Regions from separate parts of the Variovorax sp. RO1 genome, predicted to be linked through region 1. Evidence: riboswitches for the same ligand, from Rfam matches in the RefSeq annotation. Region 1 holds a riboswitch; the other holds the start of a gene.
What was found. Region 1 has a riboswitch for glycine ahead of gcvT (glycine cleavage system aminomethyltransferase GcvT). Riboswitches for the same ligand answer to the same signal wherever they lie in the genome.

Region 1 (7,344 bases):
TGCTGGAGCGCGGCTACAGCTACACGGCCGTGAGCGGCCTGATGCTGGCGGCCACCGGGCTGTCGAGCGTGGTGCAGCCGCTGTTCGGCCTGTACGCCGACCGCCACCCCCGCGCCTGGCTGGTGCCCGTGGGCTTCCTGGTGGCGGCGCTGGGCGTGGTGCTGGCGGGCCTGAGCCAGAGCTACCTGCTGACCTGGATCGCGGTCGCGCTGTGCGGGCTGGGCATCGCGGCCTACCACCCGCCCGCCACCGTGGCCGCGCGCGCGGCCGGCGGCGCTTCGCAGAAAGCGATGAGCGTGTTCTCGGTGGGCGGCACCATCGGCGCCTCGTTCGCGCCCGTGCTCGCGGCCACGGTGGTCGGCGACGGCAGCCTGTCGCGCAGCTATCTGCTGGGCATTCCTGCGGTGGCGATGGGCGTGGTGTGGGTCGCGGTGAACGCGCGGCGCGGTGCCGTCGCCAGCAACGCGGCAGCCGCGGCGGCGCGCGCCGCGCAGGCCCGCGCCCAAGTGCTGAAGCCGCACAACGACTGGCGCGCCTTCAGCCTGCTGGTCGCGACCATCGTGGGCTGGTCGATCCCGTACGTCACCGTGCTGTCGATGCTGTCGCTGCGCATCACGCGCGACCTGCACGGCACCACCTTCCAGGGCGCCGCGGCGCTCACCGCCTTCACTGCAGCGGGTGCCGTGGGCACGCTGGCCGGCGGCTGGCTCGGGGATCGCATCGGGCGCATGGGCACGATCCGCTGCGGCTACCTGCTCGCGCTGCCGGCGATGGCGGGTCTCGTGCTCGCCTCCACGCCCGCCGCGGCGCTGGCCTGCACCGCGTGGCTCGGCATGAGCATGTTCCTGCCCTTCGCCGCGCAGGTGACGCTCGCGCAGGACTACCTGCCGCGCAACCCGGCCACCGCCAGCGGCATCACGCTCGGGCTTGCGCTCTCGGTCGGCGGGCTGGTGTCGCCGCTGTTCGGCCTGCTGTCGGATGCACGCGGGCTCGGCGTGACGCTCACGGTGGTGTTGTGCGTGCTGTGCGTCGCGACCGTGCTGGCCTTGCGGCTGCGCAACCGCACGGTGCAGGTGATGGTGGGCGAGGCTGCCGCGGCCTGAGTTCTAGCCCTCGCGCTCTGAACAACAGCCCACTGAAATCCGTGGGCGATTCAACGCCACGCGCCCCCTCTTTCACTGCCAGAATCGACGCAAGCTTCGACGTCGAGCCTGACAGACCCGAAGAAGGAAAAGGACGCCATGCATCGAATCGCCGCCCAAGGTTGCAGCCTCGCCGCCGCCGCGCTGCTGGCCACGGCCGGTTTCGCGGCCACGCCGGCCGCTGCGCCTGTGCCGTCGTCTGCGGCAGCACCCGTCATTTCGGCCAACCCCGTCGCCACCCTCGCCGAAGTGGAAACCGCCGTGCGCGCCTGGGCTGCGGCCTGGTCCGCCCGCGACGTGGAGCGCTACCTCGCGGCCTACGCGCCCGACTTCACCCCCGCACGCAGCCAAACCCGCGAACGCTGGGAGGCCGACCGGCGCACCCGCATCACGGGCAAGTCGCGCATCAGCGTGGGCATCGAGGGGCTGGTGATCAGCATCCAGGGCACGTCGGCCAGTGCGGAATTCCGGCAGGTCTACCGCGCCGACGCGCTCACCGAAACCGACCGCAAGACGCTCGAGCTACAGCGCGTGGGCACGCGCTGGCTGATCCGCAAGGAAAGCAGCGCGGGCAACTGACGCGCGTCAGCATGCCCTCTGTAGGCAAATGGTTCACGAAGGTGTCACCACTTGCAACGATGCTGCAGCCTTCGACCTCCGAAAGCTGTGGCCGCCATGTTTCCCACCAAGACCGAGAAGGCACGCGACGAACTCCAGGCCGGGCAGCGCACGCTCAGCCAGCGTGAGCGCGCCCTGCTGCTCATGGCCGACGGCCGGCGCTCGCTGACCGACTTCAGCCCGCTGTTCCCCAGCCGCGTCGAGGCCGAGCAGGCGATCCAGGGGCTGATGCAGCGGGGCTATCTGCAGGATGCGCGACCGGCCCCGGTGCAACCTACGCCGGCCCCCACACCCGTCCCCGCCGCCGAACCGATCCAGGTCGCCACATCGGCCGACAGCTTCGACGGCAAGCGCTCGCTGGCCACCACGCGCATGTTCCTGTTCGACATCTGCGAGCGCATGTTCGTGCGCCGCGACCCGCGCTTCGCCAACCAGATGCGCGACGCCCTGCGCGAGGCGCGCGACCGCGAGGCCATGCTGACCATCGCCGCGCTCATGCTCTCCGAGATCGAGAAAGCCGCCGGCCCCGAGCGCGCCGACTCGCTGCGCGAGCGCATCGACAAGCTGCTGCCGCTGGCCGAAACCGTGCACTGAACCTGGCGGCCAGAGGTCGCCATCCCTCATCCAGGGGACGCGGGCCCAGAGGGCCCCTTGCTAGAACTCAGTTCCCAAAACAAGGAGGTTCAGCATGCCGAGTCCGAAGAGCTATCACTTCACGCTTCCCAAGTCGAAACGACCAGGAGAGGTTTCCCTCAACGAGCCCTGGTACCCCGGCGTGCAGCCCTACTGGCCGACGTGCACGACGAAGCGATCGGTCGATCCGATCATGGGCATCACCACGGTGGTCATCCATGCCACGGCCGGCGGATCGTCTTCCGGCGCCATCTCGGTCATGAAAAAACCGACCGACGCCGCGTCGTTCCATTGGCTGGTTCCCGATGAAGACGAAGACCAGCACGGCGAACTCGTCTGGGCCTGCGTGCCGGAGGCGCTCGCGGCATGGCACGTGCGCAATGCGGCCTCGCACCCCGATGTGAACGACGGCGCCAAGCGCGTCAACCACTGGTCGCTGGGCATCGAGGTCGTGAACAAGCAGGAGCTCGACACGTTCTCCGACTGGCAAGTCGAAATCACGGCCCGCATCGTTCGCCATTGCTGGGCCAAGTACCCCAATCTGGCCCACGTGGTTTCGCACGCCAAGCTGGACCCGGACCGCCGTACCGATCCGGGCACCTTGTTCGATTGGGAACGGTTCAAGCACCTGGTGCTGAACGGCGAAGCCGATGCCGTTCCCGTGGCGGTCGCTTCCGCCAAGCCGCTCTCCCAACTGAGAGCGTCCCAGGCGCTGGGGTGCTGCCACACCTGAGGCCCCCACGAGCACTTCGACACCAGCCCCGGCCCCGCGATCCACTACACTCGCCGGGTCAGGAGAGAGCCCCGCATGACGGGGCCGCCGAAGGCGCAGGGGTTCCCCGAACGCTCAGGCAAAAGGACTGACAAGACGCCGGCAACCACCGGCGTTTCCTTGCTGGAGAGAGGCCGTGGCATTGCATGCGGCCCACCGAAGGAGCAAACCCCGATCGTGGGGCGAATCTCTCAGGTAAAGCGGACAGCAGGGGTGGCCCATGGCGTTGCAGCCATGGATTTCGACTGCCCCTTTGGAGTGCCCCGTGGCCGCTTCCTCCGCTTCTGACGCCCAACTTCTCAAGACACCGCTGTACGACCTCCACGTGGAGCTCGGCGCACGCATGGTGCCTTTCGCCGGCTACTCCATGCCGGTCCAGTACCCCGCCGGCCTCATGGCTGAGCACAAGCACACGCGCGATGCGGCCGGCCTGTTCGACATCTCGCACATGGGCCAGCTGCGTCTCGTCGGCCCCGACGCCGCCGCCGCCTTCGAAACCCTGATGCCCGTCGACGTGGTCGACCTGCCCGCCGGCAAGCAGCGCTACGGCCTGCTGCTGAACGACGAGGGCGGCATCCTCGACGACCTGATGTTCTTCAACGAAGGCCACGGCTCGCTCTTCGTGATCGTGAACGGTGCCTGCAAGGTGGCCGACATCGCCCACATCCAGGACAAGATCGGTGCGCGCTGCGAAGTGCAGCCCCTGCCCGACCATGCCCTGCTCGCACTGCAAGGCCCGCAGGCGGCCGCCACGCTGGCGCGCCTGTCGCTCGGCATCGAGCGCTTCGTGTTCATGACCGGCGGCGCGGTGCAGATCGGCGGCATTGCCGCCTTCGTCACGCGCAGCGGCTACACCGGCGAAGACGGCTTCGAAATCTCCGTGGCCGGCAAGGATGCCAACGCCCTCGCCCGCCTGCTGCTCGCGCAGCCCGAGGTGAAGCCCGTCGGCCTGGGCGCGCGCAACTCGCTGCGGCTCGAAGCCGGCCTGTGCCTGTACGGCAACGACATCGACACCACCACCACCCCGGTCGAAGCCTCGCTCAACTGGGCGATCCAGAAGGTGCGCCGCACGGGCGGCGCGCGCGAAGGCGGCTTCCCGGGCGCGGCCAAGGTGCTGGCCCAGCTGGCGGCCGTCGCCTCGGGTGCGGCCGGCCACACCGACCACGAGACGCTCACGCGCAAGCGCGTCGGCCTCGTGGCGCTGGAACGCATTCCGGTGCGCGACGGCACGCTGCTGCAGTCGCTCGAAGGCCACGACATCGGCACCGTCACCAGCGGCCTGCTCGGCCCCACGGCCGACCGCTGCGTGGCCATGGGCTACGTGGCCGCCGCCTTTGCCGAGCCCGGCACGCGCGTGCAGGCCATCGTGCGCGGCAAGCCGGTGCCGATGGAGGTGTCGACTATGCCTTTCGTGCCGACGCGCTACTACCGCGGCTGACCGCAGCTGAACACCGCAGACCCGGCTAGGCTCTGCACCCCGATTCCATTTTTTCCACGAGGAGTTTTTTCATGAGCATCAAATACACCAAGGACCACGAATGGGTGGCGGCCGAAGGCGGCGCCGCCACCGTCGGCATCACCGTGCATGCGCAGGACGCGCTGGGCGATGTGGTGTTCGTCGACCTGCCCGAAGTCGGCAAGACCTTCGCACAGGGCGAAGTCGCCGGTGTGGTCGAGTCCGTGAAAGCCGCCGCCGATGTGTTCATGCCCGTGTCGGGCGAGATCACCGAAGTGAACGAAGCGCTGCGCGCCGACCCGTCGCTGGCCAACAGCGACCCGCTGGCCTCCGGCTGGTTCTTCAAGGTCAAGCTGAGCGAGCCCGCACAGCTCGACGCCCTGCTCGACGCAGCGTCCTACGACAAGTTCGCCGCCGAGTCCTGATCCGCTGAGTCTTCAGCCACCTTCGTTCCTTCTTCCCCCGAGCCTTCACCGCCATGCCGATTCCCGCCCTTCCCTCTTTGCAAGAACTAGAGAACGCCGAAGAATTCCTCGCCCGTCACATCGGCATCGATGCAGCGGACGAGGCGCGCATGCTGCCGGTGATCGGCTCGGAAACGCGCGCGGAGCTCATCGACGGCATCGTGCCGGCGGCTATCCGCCGCGCCCGGCCGATGCGCCTGCCCGCGCCCGTCACCGAGGCCGACGCGCTGGCCGAGCTGAAGACGCTGGCATCGAAGAACAAGGTGTTCCAGAGCTTCATCGGCCAAGGCTATTACGGCACGCACACGCCGGGCGTGATCCTGCGCAACATCCTGGAGAACCCCGCCTGGTACACGGCCTACACGCCCTACCAGGCCGAGATCTCGCAGGGCCGCATGGAAGCTCTGCTCAACTTCCAGACGATGGTGTGCGACCTCACGGGCATGGCCATCGCCAACGCGTCGATGCTCGACGAGGCCACGGCCGCCGCCGAGGCCATGACGCTCGCCAAGCGCAGCGTGAAGAGCAAGAGCAACGTGTTCCTCGTGTCCGGTGACTGCCACCCGCAGACCATCGAAGTCATCAAGACCCGCGCCGCGCCGCTGGGCATCGAAGTCAAGGTGAGCACCGTCTCGGAAACGCTGCCGCACCTGATGGTGAGCGGTGAGTTCTTCGGCGTGCTCGCGCAGTACCCCGCCACCACCGGCCACGTGCACGACCTGCGCCCGCTCGCGGGCCACGCGCACCAGTGCGACGCCGCCTTCATCGTCGCGGCCGACCTGCTGGCGCTGACGCTCTTGGTCGCCCCCGGCGAGTTCGATGCCGACATCGTCTGCGGCACCACGCAGCGCTTCGGCATGCCGCTGTGCAACGGCGGCCCGCACGCCGCCTACCTGGCCTGCCGCGATTCGTTCAAGCGCTCGCTGCCCGGCCGCCTCGTCGGCGTGAGCGTCGACACGCACGGCCAGCCCGCCTACCGCCTCGCGCTGCAGACGCGCGAGCAGCACATCCGCCGCGAAAAGGCCACGTCGAACATCTGCACCGCGCAGGTGCTGCCGGCCGTGGTTGCCAGCATGTACGCCGTGTACCACGGCCCCGACGGCCTCACGCGCATTGCACAGCGCGTGGCCGTGCTCACCGCCATCCTCGCCAAGGGCCTGTCGCAGATGGGCCGCGAGCCGGTGAATACCACCGCCTTCGATTCGCTGACGATCCGCACCGGCGACGACACGGCCGCGATCATCGAGCGTGCGCAGGCCGGCGGCGTCAACCTGCGCCAGCGCCTGCAGCAGCACCTGGGCATCTCGCTCGACGAAACCACCACGCGCGCCGACATCGAAACCCTGTGGGCGCTGTTCGTGCCCGCCGGCACCGCGATGCCGCGCTTCGACGAACTGGCCGAAAGCACCACGCCGCTGATTCCCGACGACCTGCGTCGCACCAGCGCCTTCCTCACGCACCCGGTGTTCAACACCCACAAGAGCGAAACCGCGATGCTGCGCTACATCCGCAGCCTGTCGGACAAGGACCTCGCGCTCGACCGCAGCATGATCCCGCTGGGCAGCTGCACCATGAAGCTCAACGCGACCAGCGAGATGATCCCCATCACCTGGCCCGAGTTCGCGAACATCCACCCCTTTGCGCCCGCCGAGCAGCTGCAGGGCTACGCCCAGCTCGACGCACAGCTGCGCGCCTGGCTGTGCGAAGCCACCGGCTATGCGGGCATCAGCCTGCAGCCCAACGCGGGCTCGCAGGGCGAGTACGCGGGCCTGCTGGCCATCAAGTCCTTCCATGAAGCCAAGGGCCAGGGCCACCGCAACATCTGCTTGATTCCCTCGTCGGCGCACGGCACCAACCCGGCCAGCGCCCAGATGGTGGGCCTGCAGGTGGTGGTGACGGCCTGCGACGCGCAGGGCAACGTCGACATGGACGACCTCAAGCGCGCCTGCGAAAAGCACAGCGCCCACCTGGCCGCCGTGATGATCACCTACCCAAGCACGCACGGCGTGTTCGAAACCCGCGTGAAGGAACTGTGCGAGCTCGTGCATGAGCACGGCGGTCGCGTGTACGTCGACGGCGCCAACATGAACGCACTGGTCGGCGTGGCCGCACCGGGCGAGTTCGGCGGCGACGTGAGCCACCTGAACCTGCACAAGACCTTCTGCATTCCGCACGGCGGCGGCGGCCCGGGCGTCGGCCCGGTCTGCGTGGTCGAAGACCTCGTGCCCTACCTGCCGGGCCACGCCACGGCCGGCGTGC
Region 2 (7,344 bases), on a different contig from region 1:
ACGCCGGTCGCCAGAGGCGGCGCGCGCCGAGCACGAGCACGATCGCCGCGAACAGGTTCGAGAGGTTGGTGAAGAAGCTGAAGAAGTTGACGACGTTGAAACCCATGCGGACATGGATCGTCAGCTGCCAGCCGATCGCCACGAGGGTCAGCAGGCCGAAGAAGAGGCGCAAGGCAGGCCAGATCACGGGATGCTGCCCTGCGCTCAGGGCTTGCAGGTGCCGCCCATGGACACCGAGCCGTCCTTGCACTCGGTGAGCAGGGGCTCGCCGCGTGGCGCGGGGGCTGACGTGGAGGCAGGCGCTTGCGAGGCCGTGCCGCCTTCGCGCTGATAGACGATCTTCTTCGTGCCGAGGTCGCAGCTGCCCACCACCTGGCCGCTCGCGGTGGCGGCGGCATCGACGGTGACGACGCTGAAATTGGTGACGCCCGACGCGGCGATCTTGGCCTCGATCTCGGCGCGCAGCGTGTCGCAGTTGCTCTGGGCGTGGGCGCTGCCGACGACCGCGAGCAGGGTCGAGGCGGCAGCAACAGCAAGCAGACGGAGTTTCATGAGGGGCCTGCCTTTCTTTTCTCTTGCAGTGAGTGGGGCGGGGAATCGCAGTCTAGTCTCGCGCTGTGCGATGGAAGATGCAAAAACAAACGGCCTGCCGCGCGAGCAACAGGCCGTTGGTAGGAAGGCTTCCGGGTCAGTGCAGACCCGGAAGACGCAGGCGCAGCGCGATCAGGCCGCCGGCGCCAGCACCGCGTTCAGCGTGGCGCTGGGGCGCATCACGGCTTCGTACTTCTTCGGGTCGGCCAGGTAGTAGCCGCCGATGTCCACCGGCTTGCCCTGCACGGCCGCGAGTTCGTCGACGATCTTCTTCTCGTTGGCGGTGAGCGCCTCGGCGAGCTTCTTGAACTTGGCTTGCAGGTCCTTGTCCTCGGTCTGCGCGGCGAGTTCCTGGGCCCAGTACATGGCCAGGTAAAACTGGCTGCCGCGGTTGTCGAGCTGACCGGTCTTGGGCGACGGGTTCTTGTTGTTGTCGAGCAGCTGGCCCGTGGCCGCGTCGAGCGTCTTGGACAGGATCTTGGCTTGCGCGTTGCCGGTCTTCAGGCCCAGGTCTTCCAGGCTCACGGCCAGCGCGAGGAATTCGCCGAGCGAATCCCAGCGCAGGTGGTTTTCTTCCACCAGCTGCTGCACGTGCTTGGGGGCCGAGCCGCCCGCGCCGGTCTCGTACATGCCGCCGCCGGCCATCAGGGGCACGATCGACAGCATCTTGGCCGAGGTACCCAGTTCCATGATGGGGAACAGGTCGGTCAGGTAGTCGCGCAGGATGTTGCCGGTGGCGCTGATGGTGTCCAGGCCGCGCACGACGCGTTCCAGCGTGTAGCGCATGGCACGCACCTGGCTCATGATCTGGATGTCCAGGCCCGTGGTGTCGTGCTCGTGCAGGTACATCTTGACCTTGGTGATCAGCTGCGCCTCGTGCGGGCGGTAGGCGTCGAGCCAGAACACGACCGGCATGCCGGAGTTGCGTGCGCGGTTGACGGCCAGCTTCACCCAGTCGCGAATGGCGGCGTCCTTGACCTGGCACATGCGCCAGATGTCGCCCTTTTCCACGTCTTCGCTCATCAGCACTTCGCCGGTGTCCAAGTCGGTGATGTTGGCGATGCCGTCTTCGGCGATCTCGAAGGTCTTGTCGTGCGAGCCGTACTCTTCGGCCTTCTGGGCCATGAGGCCGACGTTGGGCACGGTGCCCATGGTCTTGGGGTCGAAGGCGCCGTGCCACTTGCAGAAGTTGATGATCTCCTGGTAGATGCGGGCGAAGGTCGATTCGGGCATCACGGCCTTGACGTCCTTCAGGCGGCCGTCGGCACCCCACATCTTGCCGCCGTTGCGGATCATGGCGGGCATCGACGCATCGACGATCACGTCGTTGGGCGAGTGGAAGTTGGTGATGCCCTTGGCCGAGTCGACCATGGCCAGCTCGGGGCGGCCTTCGTGGCAGGCGTGCAGGTCGCGCTTGATCTCGTCCTGCGTGCTCTGGGGCAGCGTGGCGATCTTGTTGTACAAGTCGACCATGCCGTTGTTGACGTTGATGCCCAGCTCGTCGAACAGCTTGCCGTGTTTCTCGAAGGCTTCCTTGTAGAAGATCTTCACGCAGTGGCCGAACACGATGGGGTGCGAGACCTTCATCATGGTCGCCTTGACGTGAAGCGAGAACATGACGCCGGTCTTGTGCGCGTCTTCGATTTCCTTTTCATAGAAGGCCAGCAGCGCCTTCTTGCTCATGAACATGGAGTCGATGATCTCGCGGTCGAGCAGGGCGACCTTGGGCTTGAGCACGATGGTCTTGCCGCTCTTGGTCAGCAGTTCCATCTTGACGTTGCGCGCGCGGTCCAGGGTCATGGACTTTTCGCCGTGATAGAAGTCGCCGCCGTGCATGTGCGAGACGTGCGAGCGGGAGGCCTGGCTCCACTCGGCCATGCTGTGCGGGTTCTTGCGGGCGTATTCCTTCACGGCGCGGGGCGCGCGGCGGTCGGAGTTGCCTTCGCGCAGCACGGGGTTCACGGCGCTGCCGGTGCACTTGTTGTAGCGCGTGCGGATGTCCTTGTCCTCGTCCGAGGTCGGGTTCTCCGGGTAGTCGGGAATCTTGTAGCCCTTGCCCTGCAGTTCCTTGATGGCCGACTTGAGCTGCGACACCGAGGCGCTGATGTTGGGCAGCTTGATGATGTTGGCGTCAGGCCGCAGCGTGAGCTTGCCCAGTTCGGCCAGGTTGTCGGGCACCTTCTGGTCGTCGCTCAGGAACTCGGGGAATTCGCCCAGGACGCGGGCGGCCACCGAGATGTCGCTCGTCGTCACGTTGATGCCGGCCGGCGCGGTGAAGGCGCGCACGATGGGCAGGAAGGCGTAGGTCGCCAGCAGCGGCGCCTCGTCGGTGAGGGTGTAGACGATGGTGGGTTGCTTCGTGCTCATGCGCTTGCTTCCGTAGGTTCTGGGTTGTCGAGAGGGCTGAAATTTCATTGGGCGAAATGGACTTTCGCCGGAGCCCCCCATTGTCGCCCGGTCGGGCCGGGGCGCGGTCGGAGAAACCCCGATGACCCCGCTGCCGCGGCCCATGCCACCGCGTGGCACGCAAACTGCTTTGAAGAAAGCATCCAGGAGAAATGCCTGGCTCGATGCGTCGAGCTGGTGCATTACCGAAGGCGATAGCCCATAACGCTCAGGTCCCAAGACTGGATTTTTCTAACGCTGGAGAGCGCTGACCGGCCCCCTTGCAGGGGACCGAGGGCAGCCGCCGAAGGGGCAAGCCCTGCGCGATGTGCGTGCAGGGTGAATCTCTCAGGCAAAAGGACAGCAGGGGCACGCCGCGCGATGAGCGCGGTGTGTCCGTGTTCGCTCCGGAGCCTTTTTCATGACCTGTTTCCCGCACCGCCGCCCGATGCCTGCGCCCCCGGCGTTGCCCGCGCGCGCCCCTCTTTTTCAACCGGAGAACTGACCCATGCTGAAGACACGACAACTGAAAGCCCTGTTCGCAGGTGCCTTGCTGGCCGCGGCAGCGGCCTCCTCCTTCGCGCAGGACACCGGCAAGGTGCTGCGCCTCGTGCCGCAGTCCGACCTGAAGATCCTCGACCCGATCTGGACCACCGCCTTCGTCACGCGCAACCACGGCTACATGGTCTACGACACGCTCTTCGGCGTGGACGCCCAGGGCAAGGTGCTGCCGCAGATGGTCGACAAGTACACGACCAGCGCCGACGGCAAGACCTGGACCTTCACGCTGCGCAAGGGCCTGGCCTTCCATGACGGCAAGCCCGTCACTTCGGAAGACGTGCTCGCCTCGCTCAAGCGATGGGGCCAGCGCGACGGCCTGGGCCAGAAGATGTTCACCGCCCTGGACAAGACCGAGGCGGTCGATGCCAACAGCTTCAGGTTCGTCTTCAAGGAGCCCTTCGGCATGGTGCTCGATGCGCTGAGCAAGCCTTCGTCGAACCCGCCCTTCATCATGCCGGCGCGCGTGGCGGCCACGCCGGCCGACAAGCAGATCGACGACGCCACCGGCTCCGGCCCCTACATCTTCAAGAAGGACGAATACCGCCCCGGCGAAAAGATCGTCTACCTGAAGAACACCAAGTACGTGCCGCGCGCCGAGGCGCCGTCGGGCACGGCCGGCGGCAAGAGCGTGTACGTCGACCGCATGGAGTGGATCGTGCTGAAGGATGCACAAACGCAGGCCAATGCGCTGGCCAACGGCGAGGTCGACATGATCGAGTGGGTGCCCTCCGAGCAGTACACCGCGCTCAAGAACAACCCTGCCATCACGCTCGACAGCCCCGTGTCGAAGGGCTCGTTCGCGTTGCACCTGAACCACCTGATCCCGCCCTTCGACAACCCGAAGATCGCGCAGGCCGCCTTCATGGCCATCAACCAGGAGGCGCTGATGCGCGCCCAGCTGGTGCACAAGGAGCTGTACAACGGCTGCGCGTCCATCTACCCCTGCGGCTCGGCCTTCGCCTCCGACAAGACGGGCTACTTCACCGGCAAGCCGCAGTTCGAAAAAGCCAAGGCGCTGCTCAAGGAGGCAGGCTATGACGGCAAGCCCGTGGTGCTGATGTACCCGGCCGATTTCGCGGTGCTCAACAAGTTTCCGCCGGTGATGGCGCAGCTGCTCAAGCAGGCCGGCTTCAACGTCGACATGCAGTCGATGGACTGGCCCACGCTGGTCACGCGCCGCGCCAAGAAAGATCCGGTCGACAAGGGCGGCTGGAACCTCTTCATCACGGGCTGGGGCATTGCCGACAACATGAACCCGATGTTCTTCGCGCCGCTCACGGGCAATGGCGAGAAGGGCTGGTTCGGCTGGGCCACCGACGACAAGCTGGAGCAGCTCAAGTCCGACTTCCTTGCCAGCAGCGACGAACCCAAGCGCAAGGAGCTGGCCACCGCCATCCAGCAGCGCGTGTACGACACCGGCATCTACGCACCCATCGGCGAGTACAAGCCGCTCACGGCCTACCGCAAGGGCGTGGTGAGCGGCGTGGTGCGCTCGCCGGTCGCCGTGTTCTGGAACCTGAAGAAGAACTGACGCGGCCGGACCCGGGAGCCACCATGCTGCTTTTTCTTGCACGCCGCATTCTCTCGACCGTGCCGGTGCTCGTCATCGTCGCGCTCATCGTGTTCCTGATGCTGCGGCTCGCGCCCGGCGACCCGGCCGCCGCCATCGTGGGCGACAGCGGGACCAGCGAGAACATCGCCAGCGTCCGCGCGCAACTGGGGCTCGACCAGTCGCTGCCCGTGCAGTTCTTCCACTGGAGCGCGCAACTGCTGCAGGGGAACCTGGGCGAGTCGTACTTCATGAAGAAGACGGTGGTGGAACTGATCGGCCAGCGCATCGAGGCTACGGTGTCGCTCGCGGCCGTGACGCTGGTGGCCACCATCCTCATCGCGGTGCCGCTCGGCGTGCTCGCGGCGTGGCGCCACGGCGGCTGGCTCGACCGCATGCTGATGGGCTTCTCGGTCATGGGCTTTTCGATCCCCGCGTTCGTGATCGGCTACGTGCTCATCTGGATCTTCGCGCTGCACCTGCAGTGGCTGCCGGTGCAGGGCTACCAGCGACTGAGCCAGGGGCCTTTGCTGTGGCTCAAGCACCTGATCCTGCCGTCGATCACGCTGTCGATCATCTACGTGGCGCTGATCGCGCGCGTCACGCGTGCGGCCGTGGCCGAGGCGATGACCGAGGACTACATCCGCACCGCGCGCGCCAAGGGCATCTCCGAGACGCGGCTGCTGATGCGCCACGCGCTCGCCAACGCGGCCATTCCCATCGTCACGGTCATCGGCATCGGCATCGCGCTGCTGATCGGTGGCGTGGTGGTCACCGAAACGGTGTTCGCCATTCCGGGACTCGGGCAGCTCACGGTCGATGCGGTGCTGTCGCGCGACTTCCCGTTGATCCAGGGCATCACGCTGTTCTTTTCCGTCATCTACGTGCTCATCAATCTGCTGATCGATCTGAGCTATCTGGTGTTCGACCCCCGCATCCGGTACTGAACGAAGTGAACGGAAACACCATGACCGATTCGACCCTTTCCATGTCGGCCGCAGCCGCCGCAGCAGCAGCAACAGCAGTGGCGCCAGACGCCGCCATCGAACCGCTGGCACCGCCGCAACGCCGCTCGCTGCTCACGCGCATCCTGGCCGACTGGTCGGTGCGCGCAGGCGGCAGCGTGCTGCTGCTGCTCGTGCTGATGTCGCTGGCCGCGCCGTGGCTCGGCACCATCGACCCGACCGCCATCGACCCCGGCAGCGGCAACCTCATGCCCGGCACGCGCGGCGAGTTCAACAGCCTGGCCGGCGACACCTTCGAGCATCTGTTCGTGATGGGCACCGACAGCCTGGGGCGCGACATCTGGAGCCGCACGCTGTACGGCGCGCGCGTGTCGCTCACGGTGGGCGTGGCCGTGGCCGCGCTCGCCATGGTGCTCGGCATGCTCGTGGGCCTGCTGGGCGGCTACTTTCGCCGCATCGACAGCGTGATCATGCGGCTGATGGACGGCGTCATGGCCATCCCCGGCATCCTGTTCGCGATCAGCCTCGTGGCGTTGTTCGGCGGCAGCCTGCTCACCGTGGTGGTCGCCATCGCGGTGCCCGAGATTCCGCGCGTGGCGCGGCTGGTGCGCTCGGTGGTGCTCACGGTGCGCGAAGAGCCGTATGTCGAGGCGGCCATCGCGCTCGACACGCCGACCTGGAAGATCCTCGCGCGGCACATCCTGCCGAATGCGATTGCGCCGCTGATCATCCAGGCGACCTATGTGTGCGCCTCGGCGATCCTGGTGGAAGCCATCCTGTCCTTCCTCGGCGTGGGCCTGCCGGCGGACATGGCGACCTGGGGAAACATCATGGCCGAGGGCCGTGCGCAGTTCAACCAGTACCCGCACAACGTGCTGTTCCCGGGCATCTTCCTGGCGCTCACGGTGCTGGCCGTGAACATCCTGGGCGACGGGTTGCGCGACACGCTCGACCCCAAGTTCAACAAGCGCGGAGGCTGAGCCATGACGCAACAAGCCCCCGTGCTTTCCGTTCGCGACCTCGCCATCGCATTGCCGCGCGGCGGCGACCGGCCGCATGCGGTCGACAAGGTGTCCTTCGACGTGCCGCCCGGCAAGATCGTCTGCCTGCTCGGCGAATCGGGCTCGGGCAAGTCGGTCATCGCCAATGCGGTGATGGGCCTGCTGCCCGCCGGGCTCGTGCCGGTGCGCGGCACCATCGAATTGCAGGGCGAGAACCTGCTCGCCGCACCGACGTCGCGCCTGCGCCAGTTGCGCGGCCCGTCGATGGCGATGGTGTTCCAGGAGCCGATGA

Region 2: another riboswitch for glycine. It lies ahead of CY658_RS27670 (ABC transporter substrate-binding protein); the one in region 1 lies ahead of gcvT (glycine cleavage system aminomethyltransferase GcvT).

Annotation. Positions count from the first base shown of each region.
Region 1 is NZ_PKMT01000009.1:149,104-156,447, forward strand. Features, by position in the region: gene CY658_RS30340 (MFS transporter) at 1-1,103, shown strand, start outside; gene CY658_RS30345 (L,D-transpeptidase Cds6 family protein) at 1,242-1,721, shown strand; gene CY658_RS30350 (hypothetical protein) at 1,818-2,354, shown strand; gene CY658_RS30355 (N-acetylmuramoyl-L-alanine amidase) at 2,449-3,126, shown strand; glycine riboswitch at 3,176-3,266, shown strand; glycine riboswitch at 3,279-3,383, shown strand; gene gcvT (glycine cleavage system aminomethyltransferase GcvT) at 3,431-4,603, shown strand; gene gcvH (glycine cleavage system protein GcvH) at 4,675-5,046, shown strand; gene gcvP (aminomethyl-transferring glycine dehydrogenase) at 5,100-7,344, shown strand, end outside.
Region 2 is NZ_PKMT01000007.1:160,059-167,402, forward strand. Features, by position in the region: gene CY658_RS27655 (Pr6Pr family membrane protein) at 1-187, opposite strand, end outside; gene CY658_RS27660 (DUF1161 domain-containing protein) at 205-552, opposite strand; gene CY658_RS27665 (NADP-dependent isocitrate dehydrogenase) at 724-2,958, opposite strand; glycine riboswitch at 3,225-3,350, shown strand; gene CY658_RS27670 (ABC transporter substrate-binding protein) at 3,485-5,068, shown strand; gene CY658_RS27675 (ABC transporter permease) at 5,092-6,033, shown strand; gene CY658_RS27680 (ABC transporter permease) at 6,054-7,031, shown strand; gene CY658_RS27685 (dipeptide ABC transporter ATP-binding protein) at 7,035-7,344, shown strand, end outside.